4 regions of the Streptomyces sp. NPDC104096 genome follow, and region 4 is predicted to be linked to each of the others. Evidence: riboswitches for the same ligand, from Rfam matches in the RefSeq annotation. Region 4 holds a riboswitch; each other region holds the start of a gene.
The links. Region 4 has a riboswitch for cobalamin ahead of ACZ60B_RS13295 (CbtB domain-containing protein). Riboswitches for the same ligand answer to the same signal wherever they lie in the genome.
Positions count from the first base shown of each region.

Region 1: it holds a riboswitch for cobalamin, as region 4 does, so the genes downstream of both, ACZ60B_RS21250 (ABC transporter substrate-binding protein) here and ACZ60B_RS13295 (CbtB domain-containing protein) in region 4, are expected to answer to the same signal.
Region 2: it holds a riboswitch for cobalamin, as region 4 does, so the genes downstream of both, ACZ60B_RS05410 (ribonucleoside-diphosphate reductase subunit alpha) here and ACZ60B_RS13295 (CbtB domain-containing protein) in region 4, are expected to answer to the same signal.
Region 3: it holds a riboswitch for cobalamin, as region 4 does, so the genes downstream of both, ACZ60B_RS36555 (cobalamin biosynthesis protein) here and ACZ60B_RS13295 (CbtB domain-containing protein) in region 4, are expected to answer to the same signal.

Region 1 is NZ_JBVJMD010000020.1:24,422-28,372, reverse strand. It holds gene ACZ60B_RS21265 (hypothetical protein) at 1-1,221, opposite strand, end outside; gene ACZ60B_RS21260 (hypothetical protein) at 1,249-1,581, opposite strand; partial or broken gene ACZ60B_RS21255 (short-chain fatty acyl-CoA regulator family protein) at 1,730-1,880, shown strand; cobalamin riboswitch at 1,895-2,070, shown strand; gene ACZ60B_RS21250 (ABC transporter substrate-binding protein) at 2,132-3,175, shown strand; gene ACZ60B_RS21245 (FecCD family ABC transporter permease) at 3,172-3,951, shown strand, end outside.
Region 2 is NZ_JBVJMD010000003.1:208,546-212,496, forward strand. It holds gene ACZ60B_RS05410 (ribonucleoside-diphosphate reductase subunit alpha) at 1-1,881, opposite strand, end outside; cobalamin riboswitch at 2,005-2,148, opposite strand; gene mctP (monocarboxylate uptake permease MctP) at 2,435-3,951, opposite strand, start outside.
Region 3 is NZ_JBVJMD010000061.1:25,654-29,604, forward strand. It holds gene cobN (cobaltochelatase subunit CobN) at 1-86, opposite strand, end outside; gene ACZ60B_RS36550 (cobyric acid synthase) at 83-1,654, opposite strand; gene ACZ60B_RS36555 (cobalamin biosynthesis protein) at 1,654-2,595, opposite strand; cobalamin riboswitch at 2,697-2,842, opposite strand; gene ACZ60B_RS36560 (hypothetical protein) at 3,037-3,258, opposite strand; gene ACZ60B_RS36565 (inorganic phosphate transporter) at 3,294-3,951, opposite strand, start outside.
Region 4 is NZ_JBVJMD010000009.1:189,088-193,038, forward strand. It holds gene ACZ60B_RS13280 (BlaI/MecI/CopY family transcriptional regulator) at 48-431, opposite strand; gene ACZ60B_RS13285 (lysylphosphatidylglycerol synthase domain-containing protein) at 606-1,544, shown strand; gene ACZ60B_RS13290 (phosphatase PAP2 family protein) at 1,784-2,389, shown strand; cobalamin riboswitch at 2,442-2,594, shown strand; gene ACZ60B_RS13295 (CbtB domain-containing protein) at 2,631-2,852, shown strand; gene ACZ60B_RS13300 (CbtA family protein) at 2,872-3,627, shown strand; gene ACZ60B_RS13305 (histidine phosphatase family protein) at 3,706-3,951, opposite strand, start outside.

The DNA of each region.
Region 1 (3,951 bases), on a different contig from region 4:
GTCGACGGCCCGCGCCTCGTGTCCTCCCTCCGCCAGCACCACGGCCTGGGTCAGCCTGGCCCGCTCCGGACTGACGATGCCTCGCTCGGCGCACACCTCGTACAGTGCGGCGCTGTTCGCGGCCAGCACGCGGCGGTCGGAGTCCCGGTCGGCGGGCAGCAGGTTGTGCAGCCGTGGCGGGCGGCCGCTCTTGAGGATGTGGAACCACTCGGCGTGGGCGCCCGCGGTCAGGGTGACGAGTTCGGCGATGTGGTCCTCGAAGGCGAGTCGCTCCAGCGCCGACGGCTTTTCCCCGGCCTCGGCGCCCGGAAGCAGCATCGGCGGGAAGTGGGTGTCGACGACCCTCGTCCCGCTGGTGTCCCCGAGGTTCCACGCGGACAGCGAGAGCCACAGGCGGGTGTTCGCCTGCACCTGGCCCTGGACCAGGATCACGGGCAGGTCGTGGAGCGTGGTCCGGATCGTCTGCACATCGGCGTCGGGCCAGATCAGCGGACGGGTCACCAGCCCGGCGTAGGGCTCGGCGTCGAGAGACCAGGCGGAGGTGAGCCAGGCCTGCCGGATGCCCAGCGTCGAACCGGGTTCCGCCGTGCCGTTGCGCTGCCCGGAGTCCTCGTAGTGGAACGGGGCGATGATCAGCACCGGCCGGTTGCCGCCGCCCGTCTTCTCCAGGACCTTCTCGCGCACCTTCTCGATGTCTTCCGCGAAGGGGCTGTTCGCCTGCTCGCGGGCCAGGCGCTGAAGCTCCCGCTGGGTGTTCACCTGTAGCTGTGACTGGACCACAGCGAGTTGCCGGGCACGGTCGAAGGCCAGGTCCGCCTCCTCGATGCGCAGCTTGGTCAGATAGAGGTCCCGCTCCAGGGAGCGTCGGTGTGCCGTGGTCGCCTCCTGGGCGCGGGTGCCGGCGAGGATGCGGTCCCGCTCCAGGGTGTGTTCATGTGCGATCCGGGCGTCCTGTTCGTGGCGCGCGGCCATTTCCTGGTCCCGGTGCAGTGCGCGCTCGTAGGCGGTGTCCGCCTCCTGCCTCCGGTCCTCCCTGAGCGCGCGGTCCCTGGCGAGGAGATTCTTGTGAGAACGTCGCGCCTCTTTCTCGCGTACTTCGGCGAGGAATTCCTGTTGTTCCTGGAACGATCCGTCGCGCTTGCTCTTGTACCAGTTCAACACGTGGCCGGCGGCCTGCCCCAGGGCGAGAACACCCAGGACACCGGCGGATATGGGATCCATTTCGGCCTCACCCGCCGATCTCGGTGCTCAAGGGGCCACCCCGGAATGGTTGCAGTACCAGCAGGGCTCGTCGGTCTGGGAGGAGATCCAACGCGACTGTCCGAGGCCTCCGCAGTGAGGGCAGTCCCCGGCGCCGAAGTGGACCTGGGAGGCGTGGGGGTCCTGGTGGTCGTGGGGGTCGTACGGCGTGTGCTCGTAGGGGGAGGCCTGCGCCGGGTGGAAGCCGTCGCCCTGCGCCGGCGGATCGCCGGTGGGGGAGGGCGCGAGGTCGGAGGGTTGATCGAGGCCGTCGAGGGACGTGGGATCGTGCTGCGGGAGATCGAAATGCGTCGGATCGAGGAATGAGGAAAAATCCCCCATGCCGCCCCCAAGGGGAATAGATCTTCAAGCGGACTCGTACGATATACCCGTGCAAGTCCTCGGGGGAATACGGCTCGAATGTTCGACCGCCGAAAATAGGCGACGGATTTATCTTCCGTCACATTGATTACCGGAAGAAATCCAGAGGGCCCGGGGCATCGGCCTGGGCTGCCGCGTCTGTGAACGCCTCGCCGTCCGACTGTCCCCGGCGGGGCGTACCGCCGCTCGGCCGGCCCCTGTGGATCGACCGGAACACCAGCACCTCCGCTCCCTGCCCCGTGACCGATCGCACGATCTGACCGTACGACGGACTTGATAGCCTCAGCGGGCCAGTCGAGCCACACCCGAGGCCAGGGAATCCGGTGCGAATCCGGAACTGACGCGCAGCGGTGAGGGGGACGGGCGGGGCACGACGCCACTGGGAGACCGGGAAGGCGCCCCGACCGGACGAACCCGAGTCCGAAGACCTGCTGGCACCTTCGCGCCCCCGCGCGGAGGGACGTCCGTAGGCCAGGCTCCGCGTACGAGCCCCGACCCCAGAGGCTTGCCCGTGCTCCGTACCCCCGCACTTCTCCGCACCCCGGCGCTCCTCCTCGCGTCCGCGCTGCTGCTCACCGCCTGCGGCTCCGCCGGCGACGACGCGAAAGCCGAGAAGACCTCCGCCGCCGGCTACCCGGTGACCCTCGACAACTGCGGCCACCAGGTCACCCTGAAGGCGGCGCCGAAGCGAGCCGTCTCCCTCAACCAGGGCACCACCGAGATCCTGCTCTCCCTCGGTCTCGCCGACCGCATGGCCGGTACGGCGACCTGGACCGACCCGGTCATGAAGGACCTGGCGAAGGCCGACGCGTCCGTGCCGCGCCTCGCCGACAACAACCCCTCCTTCGAGAAGGTCCTGGACGCCGAACCCGACTTCGTGACCGCCTCGTTCGTCTCCACCCTCGGCAAGGGCGGGGTCGCCACCCGCGAGCAGTTCGAGAAGCTGGGCGTGCCCACGTACGTCTCGCCGTCCGACTGCTCGGCGGGCAAGGACAACGGCAGCGGCGGTGACGGATCGCGCAGCGAACCGCTCACCCTCGACGCCGTCCACGGGGAGATCCGCGACCTGGCACGCGCGTTCGGCGTCGAGGAGCGCGGCGAGAAGCTCGTCGCCTCGCTCGGACAGCGGGTGAGCACGGCCACCGCCGGACTGCACGCCTCGGACGTCTCCCTCATGTACTGGTTCGCCAACTCCCAGTCGCCCTACCTCGCGGGCTGCTGCGGCGCGCCCGGCGTCATCACCCGCGCGGTCGGCGCGAAGAACGCCTTCGCCGACACCCACGACGAATGGCCCCAGATCAACTGGGAGACGGTCGCCGACCGCGACCCCGACGTCATCGTGATCGGCGACCTGACCCGCAAGCAGCAGACCGCCGAGACCGCCGCGGCCAAGATCCGCTTCCTGGAGTCCAACCCCGCCACCCGCAGTCTGACCGCCGTGAAGAAGAAGCGGTACGTCCTGCTGAGCGGGCAGGCGATGAACCCGACCATCCGCACGATCGAGGGGATCGAGCAGGTCGCAGCCGGTCTGCGTGCCTTCGGGTTCGCCAGGTGAGGGCCCGCTCCCTGCTGTTGACGGGCGGAGGACTGATCGCGCTGCTCGTGTCGATCGCCGTGGCCGTGACGATCGGCCCCGCCGACATCTCCACCGGCGACGTCTGGGCGTCCGTCGCGGCCCATCTCGGCCTCGGCGAAGGCACGTCGACGCCGCTGCGCGACGGCATCGTATGGAACCTGCGGATGCCGCGCACCCTGCTGGCCGCCGTGTGCGGAGCGGGACTCGCCGTGTGCGGCGCGGTCATGCAGTCGCTGCTGCGCAACCCCCTCGCCGACCCCTTCGTGCTCGGGGTCTCCTCCGGCGCGTCCACCGGAGCGGTCGCCGTGGTCGTGCTCGGCGTGGGCGGGGGAGCGGTGTCCCTGTCGGCCGGCGCCTTCCTCGGCGCGCTGCTCTCCTTCGCCCTGGTGCTCCTGCTCAGCCACACCCTCGGCCCCAGCGCCGACCGGGTGGTGCTGTCCGGGGTCGCGGCCATGCAGCTGTTCTCCGCGCTGACCTCCTTCGTCGTCCTCACCTCGGCGGACGCCGAGACCACCCGGGGCGTGCTCTTCTGGCTGCTCGGCTCGCTCACGGGCGCCGACTGGGGACAGGTGCTGCTCTGCACCGTCGTCCTGGCAGTGATCCTCGTCGTCTGCCTCGGGCACGCCCGTACGCTGGACGCGTTCGCCTTCGGCGACGAGGCCGCCGCCGGACTCGGAGTCCGCGTCGCCCGCACCCGCCTGGTCCTGCTCTGCGCGACCGCGCTGCTCATCGCCGCCCTGGTCAGCTGCGCCGGC
Region 2 (3,951 bases), on a different contig from region 4:
GGAGACCTGCGGCTCGATGCACTCGTACACGCCCGCGATGGACGCGATGGTGGCGGTCGGCGCGATCGCCAGGAGCAGCGAGTTGCGCATCCCGGTGGTGGCGACGCGTTCCCGCAGGGCCGCCCAGCGCTCCGGCCAGGTGAGCTCGACGTCGTAGTGGTCGGGGTGCAGTACGCCCCGGGCGGTACGGGTCTTCTCCCAGGCCGGCAGCGGGCCGTTGCGCTCGGCGAGGTCGGCGGAGGCCTCGTACGCGGCGAGCATGATCCGCTCGGCGAGACGGGTGGACAGCCGCCTGGCCTCCGGGGAGTCGAAGGGCAGGCGCAGCTTGAAGAAGACGTCCTGGAGACCCATCGCGCCGAGGCCGACGGGACGCCACTTCGCGTTGGAGCGGCCCGCCTGCTCGGTGGGGTAGAAGTTGATGTCCACCACGCGGTCGAGGAAGGTCACGGCGGTGCGGACGGTCTCGTCCAGCCGCTCCCAGTCGATGTCACCGTCGACGACGAAGGCGCCGAGGTTGACCGAGCCCAGGTTGCAGACCGCCGTCTCGCCGTCGTTCGTGACCTCCAGGATCTCCGTGCAGAGGTTGGAGGAGTGGACGACGTGCCCCGGCTCGGCCGTCTGGTTGGCGGTGCGGTTGGCGGCGTCCTTGAAGGTCATCCAGCCGTTGCCGGTCTGCGCGAGGGTGCGCATCATGCGGCCGTACAGATCGCGGGCGGGGATCGTCCTCTTCGCCAGGCCCGCCGCCTCCGCCGCGCGGTAGGCCGCGTCGAACTCCTCGCCCCACAGGTCGACCAGCTCGGGCACGTCGGAGGGGGAGAACAGGGACCACTGCGCGTCGGCGTTCACGCGGCGCATGAACTCGTCCGGGATCCAGTGCGCGAGGTTGAGGTTGTGCGTGCGGCGGGCGTCCTCGCCGGTGTTGTCGCGCAGCTCCAGGAACTCCTCGATGTCGGAGTGCCAGGTCTCCAGGTAGACCGCGGCCGCGCCCTTGCGCCGGCCGCCCTGGTTCACCGCGGCGACCGAGGCGTCGAGGGTCTTGAGGAACGGGACGATGCCGTTGGAGTGCCCGTTGGTGCCGCGGATCAGCGAACCGCGCGAACGGATCCGGGAGTACGACAGACCGATGCCGCCGGCGTGCTTGGAGAGCCGGGCGACCTGGTGGTAGCGGTCGTAGAGGGAGTCCAGCTCGTCCAGCGGGGAGTCGAGGAGGTAGCAGGACGACATCTGGGGGTGCCGCGTACCGGAGTTGAAGAGCGTGGGGGAGGAGGGGAGGTAGTCCAGACGGCTCATCAGCCGGTAGAGCGCGGCGACCTCGTCCACCGAGCGGACGGTGTCGTCCTCGGCGAGGCCGGCGGCGACCCGCAGCATGAAGTGCTGGGGCGTCTCGATCACCTGACGGGTGATCGGGTGCCTGAGCAGATAGCGGCTGTGCAGCGTGCGCAGGCCGAAGTAGCCGAACCGGTCGTCGCCCTCGGTGTCGACGAGCGCGTCGAGCCGGGCGGCGTGGATCCGGGTGAACTCCGCCGTGCGGTCGGCGATGAGGCCTTCCCGGTGTCCGACGGCGACGGACTCGGTGAACGTCGTCACGCCCTGCGAGGCGGCTTCCGCGGCGATGCTGATGGTCAACAGCCGGGCGGCCAGCCGCGAGTAGGCGGGATCGTCGGAGATGAGCCCGGCGGCCGCCTCCGTGGCCAGCTCGCGCAGCTCCGTCTCGTCCGCCCGCGCGGACCGGCCGCGCAGCGCGGCGGCGGCGACCCGGCCGGGGTCGGCGTCGGGGAGGTCGGAGGTCAGCTCGGTCAGGGTCCGCAGCAGCGCGGCACCGGGACCGTCGGTCTCCCTCGCCGGGGTGGCTGAAGCCGGATCGGCTGGCGCGATGGTCACTTGGGGCTCTCCCTCGCTCGGCAGGGGGCCTCGCGGAGGGCAGGGGGCGGCACACGAGCGCACGGGGCGTCGCGTCCACCGGTCCATTCCGCGAGACCCGGACGTCAAGGCACCCGGACCGGACGGCCGGGCGCGCGGTCGGCAGGTCCTCGGACTGGACGCGTGGATGCCCGCCGTGGGGCGGACAAGCACAGGTACACCGTTGCGGGACAGTTCCGGATTCGCACCGGATTCCCCTGCGGCGACAGCGAGCATGAGCATACATCTTGTGCCGGGCTGCGGTGCCACCCCCAGATGTTGTGTCACATCGACTTCGGAGCGTGTCAGTCGGACTCTCCGCGGACGGCGGCCGGAGGCCCGGACGCAGGCGCGGGCGGGCTCCTCGCGGGCCGCGGACGGGCCCGTGACGGGGCTTCCCCCGGGCACCGGCCGGGGACGCGAAGGGGCGGCGGGGCCTTGTCGCCCCGCCGCCCCTCGCCCCGCCGGTGAACCCGGCGGAGGGTGGTTCAGCGTCCTGCGCCGGTGCCGGCGCGCAGCTCTCGACGCGCCGGCGTCAGTGCGCCGATCCGGCCGTGGCAGGCGGCAGTTCCGCCTGTACGCCCGGGTCGCCGGCGTCCGCCGTGTAGTCCTGCGGGCTGGTCTCGTCGACGCCCTCGGGAGCCTTGGCGGCCTTCAGGACGAAGGTGAGGACCACCGTGACGGCCACGTTGAGCACGAACGCCGTCAGACCGATGTAGCCGATCTCGCCGATGCCGGGGATCTCCTTCGAGCTGCCGCCGAAGTGCTTCTGGGTCGGTGAGGCCACCCCGTACGCGGCGAGCGTGCCGTACACCATGCCCACGGCCCAGCCCGCCAGCAGCGCCCAGCGGTGGAACCAGCGGGTGAACAGGCCGCCGACCAGGGCCGGGAAGGTCTGCAGGATCCAGATGCCGCCGAGCAGCTGGAAGTTGATCGCGACCGTCTTGTCCATGGTGAGGACGAAGACCAGGGCACCCACCTTCACCAGCAGCGACACCAGCTTGGAGACCTGGGTCTCCTGCTTCGGGGTCGCGTCGGGCCTGATGAAGTCCTTGTAGATGTTGCGGGTGAAGAGGTTCGCGGCCGCGATCGACATGATGGCCGCGGGGACCAGGGCGCCGATGCCGATGGCGGCGAACGCCACGCCCGCGAACCAGTCCGGGAACATGTTCTCGAAGAGCTGGGGGATCGCCAGCTGGCCGTTGGTCACCTTCACCCCGGCCGCGATCGCCATGAAGCCGAGCAGGGCGAGCAGGCCCAGCATCAGCGAGTACAGCGGGAGGATCGTGGTGTTGCGGCGGATCACGTCGCGACTGCGACTGGACAGGGTCGCCGTGATCGAGTGCGGGTACATGAACAGCGCGAGCGCCGAACCGAGCGCCAGGGTGGCGTACGTCCACTGACCCGCCTCGGGGGGTACGAGCCCGCCCGCACCGGCCGCCGTGTACTTGTCTCCGGCCGCCTTGAAGATCTCGTCGAAGCCGCCGAGCTTGATCGGGATGTAGATGACGGCCACCGCGATCACGATGTAGATCAGGGTGTCCTTCACGAACGCGATCAGGGCGGGCGCGCGCAGCCCCGAGGAGTAGGTGTAGGCGGCCAGCACGGCGAACGCGATCAGCAGCGGCAGGTCCTTCACGAACCAGTTGCTGTTCTCGCCGCCGCCGACGCCCATCACGTCCAGCACGGCCTGGATGCCGACCAGCTGGAGCGCGATGTACGGCATGGTGGCCAGGATGCCGGTGACGGCCACGGCCAGGGACAGGCTCTTGGAGCCGAAGCGGCCGCGGACGAAGTCCGACGTGGTGACGTATCCGTGCTTGTGGGACACCGACCACAGCCGGGGCAGGAAGGTGAAGATCAGCGGATAGACCAGGATCGTGTACGGCACCGCGAAGAAGCCCGCGGCACCCGCCGCGTAGACCGCAGCCGGCACGGCGACGAAGGTGTACGCCGTGTACAGGTCGCCGCCGAGCAGGAACCAGGTGATCCAGGTGCCGAAGGAGCGGCCGCCCAGACCCCATTCGTCGAGGGTGTGCTCGTTGTCGGCCC
Region 3 (3,951 bases), on a different contig from region 4:
GGGTTGCCGATCCGGTAGGGGGCGCCGCAGGCGCGGGCCGCCAGCAGATCGGTGTCGGCGGTCGACAACAACAACACTGTGCTCATGCGGGCGCTCCCGGGGGGATGAAGGGCAGTCCTTGCGGCGCGCCGGACTCGATGAGCCGCCACAGCGCGTCCGTGTCCGCGTGCTGTTCGATCAGGTCGCCGAGCAGGTCGAGCTGCTCCTCGCGCAGCGCGGCGAACGAGGTGTCGGGGGCCGGCACGAAACGGCGGCCCGCGGCGGCCGCCACCTCGCGCAGGAACGCCCGCCGGAACCCGTCCGACTCCAGCGAGCCGTGCCAGTGGGTGCCCCAGACGGCGCCGGCCCGGCAGCCGTCGAGGGGGTGTCCCTCGCCGTCGGAGAAGAACGGCTCGCCGCCGGTGACGTCGGCGACCCCGTGATGGATCTCGTACCCCTCGACGTGCTCGCCGAGGGCCTCGCCGACGGGCCGGGTGAGCGTCTTCTCACGGGCGAACCGCACCCGTACGGGCAGCAGACCCAGCCCGTCCACGTGCCCCGCGCGGCTCTCCACCTCGTCCTCGATGTGCTCGCCGAGGATCTGGAAACCGCCGCAGACGCCGAGCACCGGCCGGCCCTCGGCGGCCCTGCGGAGCAGCGCGTCCGCGAGGCCCCGCCGCCGCAGCCACTCCAGGGCCTTGACCGTCCCGCGGGTGCCCGGGACCACCACGAGGTCGGCGTCGGCGAGTTCCTCGGGCCGGTCCACGAACCGCACGACGACGCCCGGTTCGGCGGCGAGCGCGTCCACGTCCGTGAAGTTGGACATCAGCGGGATCGCGCAGACGGCGACCCGCAGGACGTCCTCGCCGACGGGGGCGGTGACGGCGGACTCCCGGACGGCACCCCGCAGGGAGACGCGCAGCCCGTCCTCCTCGTCGATGCCGAGGCCGTGCCGGAAGGGCAGCACGCCGTACGTCCGCCGCCCGGTGAGGCCGTGCAGCATGTCGAGCCCGGGTTCGAGCAGGGACACGTCGCCCCGGAACTTGTTGACGAGGAACCCGGCGACCAGCTCCTGGTCCTCGGGAGCGAGCAGGGCGACCGTGCCGAAGAAGGAGGCGAAGACACCGCCGCGGTCGATGTCGCCGACGACGAGGACGGGCAGTCGCGCGTTGCGGGCGACGCCCATGTTCACGATGTCGGTCCGGCGCAGGTTGATCTCGGCCGGGCTGCCGGCCCCCTCGCAGATCACCGCGTCGTACGTGCTCCGCAACTCGGCGAGGCAGTCGAGGACGGTGCCCAGCAGCGCCTCCTGCCGCCCGCCGTGCAGCCTGTTCCCGGGGGACGGGCCCGCGACCCCGCCGAAGAACCCGCGCGCGGTCATCTCGCCCACCGGCTTGCCCATGAGGACGACCTGGCTGCTGCGGTCGCCGCCGGGCTTGAGCAGCACGGGGTTCATCAGCGCGGTCGGCTCGACGCGGCAGGCCTGGGCCTGCATCGCCTGGGCCCGCCCGATCTCCGCGCCCTCGCGGGTCACGAACGAGTTGAGGGACATGTTCTGCGCCTTGAAGGGCGCGACCTTGACGCCCTGCCGCACCAGCCACCGGCAGATCCCCGCGGTGACGACGCTCTTGCCGGCGTCGGAGGTGGTGCCGGCGACCAGGAGACCACCGTTCATCAGTCACGTTCCTTCACGAGGAGTCGCGCGGCGGCGCAGACGCCGAGCGCGAGCCAGCCGACGCGCCGGGACAGCCGCACCGCCCGGTCGATGTCCGAGGCACGGACGGCCCGTCCGTGGGCACCGTTGAGCACGGGCCGGTGCTCGACCCGTCCGGCGTAGGAGAGGGTCCCGCCGAGCCGCACGCCGAGGGACCCGGCGAACGAGGCCTCCACGGGACCGGCGTTGGGACTGGGATGCCTGGCGGCGTCGGCCCGCCAGGCCCGTACGGCGCCGCGCGGATCGTCTCCGGCCAGGGCCGCGAGGGCGGCCGTGAGGCGGGCCCCCGGCCAGCCCGCGGCGTCGTCGAGCCGGGCCGAGGCCCATCCGTAGCGGCGGTAGCGGGGCGACTTGTGGCCGACCATGGCGTCGAGGGTGTTCACGGCGCGGAAGCCGATCAGTCCCGGCACCCCGCCGACGGCTCCCCACACCAGCGCGCCGACGACGGCGTCGGAGGTGTTCTCGGCGACCGACTCGACGACCGCCCGCGCTACGCCGTCCGCGTCGAGGGCCTGGGGGTCCCGGCCGCACAGATGCGGCAGCCGGGCGCGGGCGCCCGCGACGTCCCCGGCCTCCAGGGCGCGCCCGATGGCGCGGGCCTCCCGGGCGAGCGAGGTGCCCCCGACGACGGCCCAGGTGGCGGCGGCGGTGAGGGCCACGGAGGCGGCGCCGGAGGTACGTACGGCGCGGGCGGCCACGGCCCCGAGCGCCACGGCGCCGCCGGCGCACACCACGGTGTGCAGCGCGCCCTGGCCACGGTGGTCCCGCCACAACGCCCGTTCCACGGCCGCGGCCGCGCGCCCGAACAGTGCGACCGGGTGCCCGCGGCGTGGATCGCCGAGGAACAGGTCGCCCAGGAGGCCCGCGGTGGCGCCGTACGCGAAGACGCGATCGGCACGCACCGGCTCAGCCGATCGTGGCGGTACCGGGCAGTGACCTGGTGCTGAGACTCAATCGGCAGCCGAGCATGGCGACATGTCCTCACTCAGGGTGTCCACGCCCTGGTTCGACGAGACCGACGGCGAGAGTTCCTGGCTCCCGGGGATTGCTACCCCGGTCACAGTGGCGGGACCGCGCCGGATTCGCACCGGCTTCCTCTTGTGTCGTCGTAGATGGCTCCGGAAGTCCACCACGGGCCCTGAAGGGCCGTCAACCTGCTCTTGACCTGGGACGGAGGAGTGTGTGAAGCCCCACACACGGCGGGCGGCGGGATGGGCGGGCGACGAGTGGGAAGCGCGGCCGACGAGACGGGCGGGCAACGGGAAGCGCGGGCAACGGCAAGGGCGGGAAGAACCCGTGGGTTCTTCCCGCCCTTGGCGAACGGTGTGCCGGATGGCGGCGGGTCAGGCGACGATCAGCCAGATCCCGTAGCCCACCGCGGCCGCGCAGGCCGCGAAGCACGCGTAGGCGCCCGTCACCGCGAGCGCGGCGCCGCCGCCCTGCGCGGAGGCCCGCTCCTGGCGGGAGAGACCCATGATGCCGAGGGTGAACAGGGCCACGAGACCCACGGTGACCACGAGGCTGACGCCGAACACGGAGCCCAGGGCTGCCCAGTCGATGTTCATACCGATGCTTCCTTACTTAACCGGGTGCGCGGGGCTCAGGCGGCGGTCGGCGGGACCGACGCCGTCGCCGGGTCGGCGGTGACCATCGGGGCGGCGGCCGGGGAGGGGATGGTGGCCGTGAGGTTCTCGGTCACCGTGCCGGTGGGGGGCGGGGCCACCATGGCGATCGCCTGGGTCACCACGCCGGCCGGCTCCTCGGAGGCGGTGACGCTGTTGTGGTCGACGGTCTCGCGCCGGGAGACCTTCCAGATCGCGGCGCTGGAGGCGATCAGGAAGACGGCGACGGCCGCGGTGCCCCAGTCGCCCAGGTTCGTCACGGACTCGGCGAGCGCGCCGACCAGGCCGGCGGCCGGCAGGGTCAGGCCCCAGGCGACGAACATGCGGGTCGCGGTGGACCAGCGCACGACTCCGCCCTTGCGGCCGAGGCCCGCGCCCATCACGGAGCCGGAGACGGCGTGCGTGGTGGAGAGGGAGAAGCCGAGGTGGGAGGAGGCCAGGATGACCGTCGCGGCGCTGGTCTGGGCGGCGAAGCCCTGCTGCGGCTGAAGGTCGGTCAGGCCCTTGCCCATCGTGTGGATGATGCGCCAGCCGCCCAGGGAGGTGCCGAGCGCGATGGCGAGACCGGCGGAGAGGATGACCCAGACCGGCGGGTCGGAGTCGGGCGCGATGGCGCCGCCGGCGACCAGGGCGAGG
Region 4 (3,951 bases):
CCCTGAACGCAGCCTGAACGTCCGGCCGCATGAGGATCCGGCCCCGTTCAGGCGGAACTCTCCCCGAGGAGCTCCCGCAGCACCCGCTCCTCGGCCGGGCTCAGCCCGGTCACGAAGTGCTGGAGCGCGGCGATCGGGTCCGGGCCCCGGTCGAGGGCGTCGCGCATCGCCTCGGCGGTCAGTTCGGCCGCGTCGCGCGTGGGCCGATAGGCGCCGCGCCGCCCGTCGGCGTCCCGCAGCACGAGCCCCTTGTCGTACAGACGTCTGAGGATGGTGTGGACGGTGTTGTAGGCGAGGTCGCCGCCGAGCTCCGTCTGGATCTCGGCCGGGGTCCGGGGCAGCTCCGCCGCCCACAGTGCCGCCAGGACCGCACCCTCCAACTCGCCCGCACTGCGCCGTCCGGGTCTCTTGTGTGGGCCGGTGCCAGCCATGTCGGCCACCTTACCGAGACGGACGGATATCTTCTCACCTGCCTTTAACCCTACAAAATGTAGGGTGTGGTGCGACCCTACGGACTGTAGGGGAGTCGATCCCGTGGCGCGCTACGACGAGAGGTGCACGATGGCCGACGGCTCTCCCTTCGTCCGGCACCCCCGAGGACCGGCGTGACCGCGACCGGCCTGCCGGTGCCCACGGGCCGACGCCGGTACTGGCAACTGGGGGTCACGCTCGCGGTACTCCTGGCCGCCTGCGGGGTCCTCGTCTCGCACCGGGACGTCCTCGGCGGCGGGGCCGACCGGCTCGCCGCCGCCGACCGCGCATGGCTGCTGCTCGCGTGCGTCGCCGCCGCGTCGACCTGGGTGTGCGCGGCCGTCGTCCAGCAGGGCGCGGTCGCCGAACGGCTCCCTCGGCGAAGGCTCGTGGCCGCACAGTTCGCCGCGTCCGCCGCCAACCACCTCCTCCCGGCCGGGGCCGGGGCGACCCTGGTCAACCTGCGCTTCCTGAACCGGTGCGGGCTGTCCACGACCCGTTCGGCGACCGCGCTCGCGGTGAAGGCGGCGGCCGGCGGGCTGGTCCGCTGTGTCCTGGGCCTGACCCTGCTGCTGACCTCGCCGGACACCGTACGGGTGCCGACGCGGGTGCCGCACGGGCTGGTGCTGCTGCTGCCGGTGGCGGCCGGGGCCGTGGTGTGGGCCGTCGCGGCGAGCGCCCGGCTGCGGCGTGCCGTGGGCCGGGCTCTCGCCGAGGTGCGGGAGGTGCACCGGTGCCGGGCGCGGGCCTGGGCGCTGTGGGGCGGCTCGGCCGCGTTCGCGCTGCTGCACGCCGGGGTGGTCGTCGCCGTCGTCCACGCGCTCGGCCTCGGGCTGTCCACGGGCCATGTGGTCATGGCGTACCTCGTGGCCAGCGGTGCGGCGGCGCTGCTGCCCACGCCCGGCGGTCTCGGTTCCCTGGACGCCGCGCTCGCGCTGGCTCTCACCGCGGACGGGGCGCCGGGGCGGGCGGCGATCTCGGCCGTCCTCGGCTACCGCCTGCTCACCGCGTGGCTGCCGATGGTTCCCGGCCTGCTGGTCCTGCTCCTGCTCGCGCGGCGCTCGGCGCTCTGAGGACACCCGGTCGCCCGGCACGGGAACGCCTCGTTCCCCCTGATCGTCTACAGTGTCGTAGACCGACTACAGGTTTGTAGTCGGTCGCTGTGGTCGCGCCGGACTCCGGCCGGATTCCTCAGGTCCGGTCGTCCGGCCGACCACGGGGCGCCAAGGGAAGGACTCATACCGATGACCACACCGATGACGACACGGATGGATCTGCTGCCACGGCCCGCCGCCGGGACGGAGGCCGGTCGATGACCGGCGCTTTCGGCGGCGCGTCGATGGACGGCTCCGCCTACCGGGAGGTGGTCGGTCTCGCGGGGCGCTCGCCCGGATGGCTGGACACCGCGGTGTCGGCGTGGTCGACGTACGGACTGGCCGTGTTCGCCGTCCTGATGGTCGTCGGCTGGTGGCGGGCCCGGCGCACGGGGGCCGCGCGGACGGTGACGGCCCTGGCCGTGCCGGTGGTCGCGGTGCTGGCCTACGGCGTGGACTCCCTGCTGAAGCTGCTGGTGCGCGAGAGCCGGCCGTGTCTGGCGCTGCACGTGCGCACCCTGGAGACGTGTCCGGCACCGGGTGACTGGTCGTTCCCCAGCAATCACACGGTGATCGCCGCCGCGTGCGCCGTGGCTCTGTTCTCCGTCTCGCGCCGGCTGGGCGCCGTGGCGGTCGTGGCCGCGCTGGCGATGGGCGTGTCCCGGGTCTGGGTCGGCGTGCACTATCCGCACGACGTGGTCGCGGGATTCCTCGTGGGCGGGCTCGTCGCCCACGGCCTCATGACCCTGGTGCGGCACCGGGCGAGCACGCTGGCGCGCCTGCTGACCGCCACTCCGCTGCGCCCGCTGCTGCCGGCCTCCTGACGCGGGGTCACCGCGCGACGGAGCGCGGGATCGCCCCTGCCGACGCGCTATTGGCCCTCCATACGACACACGGTACTGTCGTTCTGATACGACGACGGGATCACGGAAGCCGGTGGGAATCCGGCACGGTCGCGCCACTGTGGACGATGCCTCCTCGACGGGGCGCATCGCGAGTCAGACCCGGGGCCGTCGTCCTGTGCACCACCGAGATGGGACGCGAACTCCCAGAGGAGGCCCTGCCATGGCGCAGCACGTCGCTCAGCCGACCGCCACCACCCCCGTCGTCACCGGCAAACTGCCGCTGAAGGACATTGCCCCCTGGGCGGTCTTCTTCGGCATTCTGATGCTGGTCCTGCTGTACTTCGTCGGCGCCGAGCAGGGCGCCACCTCCGTCGTCTCCGGCGAGGACGTCCACGAGTGGGTGCACGACGCCCGCCACCTGCTCGGCTTCCCCTGCCACTGACGAGGGGCGCCGAACTCCCGTGAACTCCGCAACAGTGAGAAACCTGCTCGTGCGGGGCATGCTCGCCGGCCTCGGGGCCGGCGTGCTCGCCCTGATCGTCGCCTACTTCCTCGGTGAGCCGAGCGTGGACAGCGCGATCGGCCTCGAGGAGGCGCACGCGCACGCCCACGAGCACGAGGTCGAACTCGTCTCCCGCAGCCTCCAGTCCACCGCGGGCCTCGCCACCGGTGTGCTGGTCTACGGAGTGGCGTTCGGCGGCATCGCCGCCCTCGCCTTCTGCTTCGCCCTCGGGCGCGTCGGCCGCTTCAGCCCCCGCGCCACCGCGCTGCTGCTGTCGGGGACCGCGCTGCTTGCCGTCTACGTCGTGCCGTTCCTGAAGTACCCCGCCAACCCGCCGGCGGTCGGCGAAGCCGACACCATCGGCAGGCGCACCACGCTGTACTTCCTGATGATGGTGCTCAGCGTGCTCCTCGCGGTCGCCGCGGTGATCGCGGGCAAGCGGCTCGCGCCGAGACTGGGCACCTGGTACGCCACCGTCGTCGCCGTCCTCGGCTTCATCGCCGTGATCGGCCTGGCGTACGCGTTCCTGCCCGTCGTCAACGAGGTCCCGGCCGACTTCCCGGCCACCCTGCTGTGGCGGTTCCGGCTCTCCGCCCTCGCCATTCAGGCCACGCTGTGGGCGGGTTTCGGTCTCGTCTTCGGCGAACTGACCGAGAGGCTGCTGCACCCGAAGCCCGCACGGGCCGCCGCGGGTTCGGCGGTGGCCGCCCCGTAGCGACCCCGTCGTCACGCCGAGAGGGCCCGCGGAACCATCCGCGGGCCCTCTCGGCGTCGGCCGGGGCGGTCCCCGCGGTCAGTCCTCCGTACTGCCCGTCGTCGGTCCGAGCGGCCCGCCGAGCCGGAGGTTCCAGCGGTGCGCACGCCCGGTGAGCTCGGTCGCCGTCAGCGGCGGCACGTCGAGGCGCCAGAAGGCGGCCTCGGGAGCCGCCAGCGCGTGGATCACCGCGGCCCGTACGACCTCCGGCTCCACCACGGCCAGCACTCTGCCGTCGCTTCCCGCCGACGTCTCCAGCCAACGGGCGACCCGCTCGCACACCTC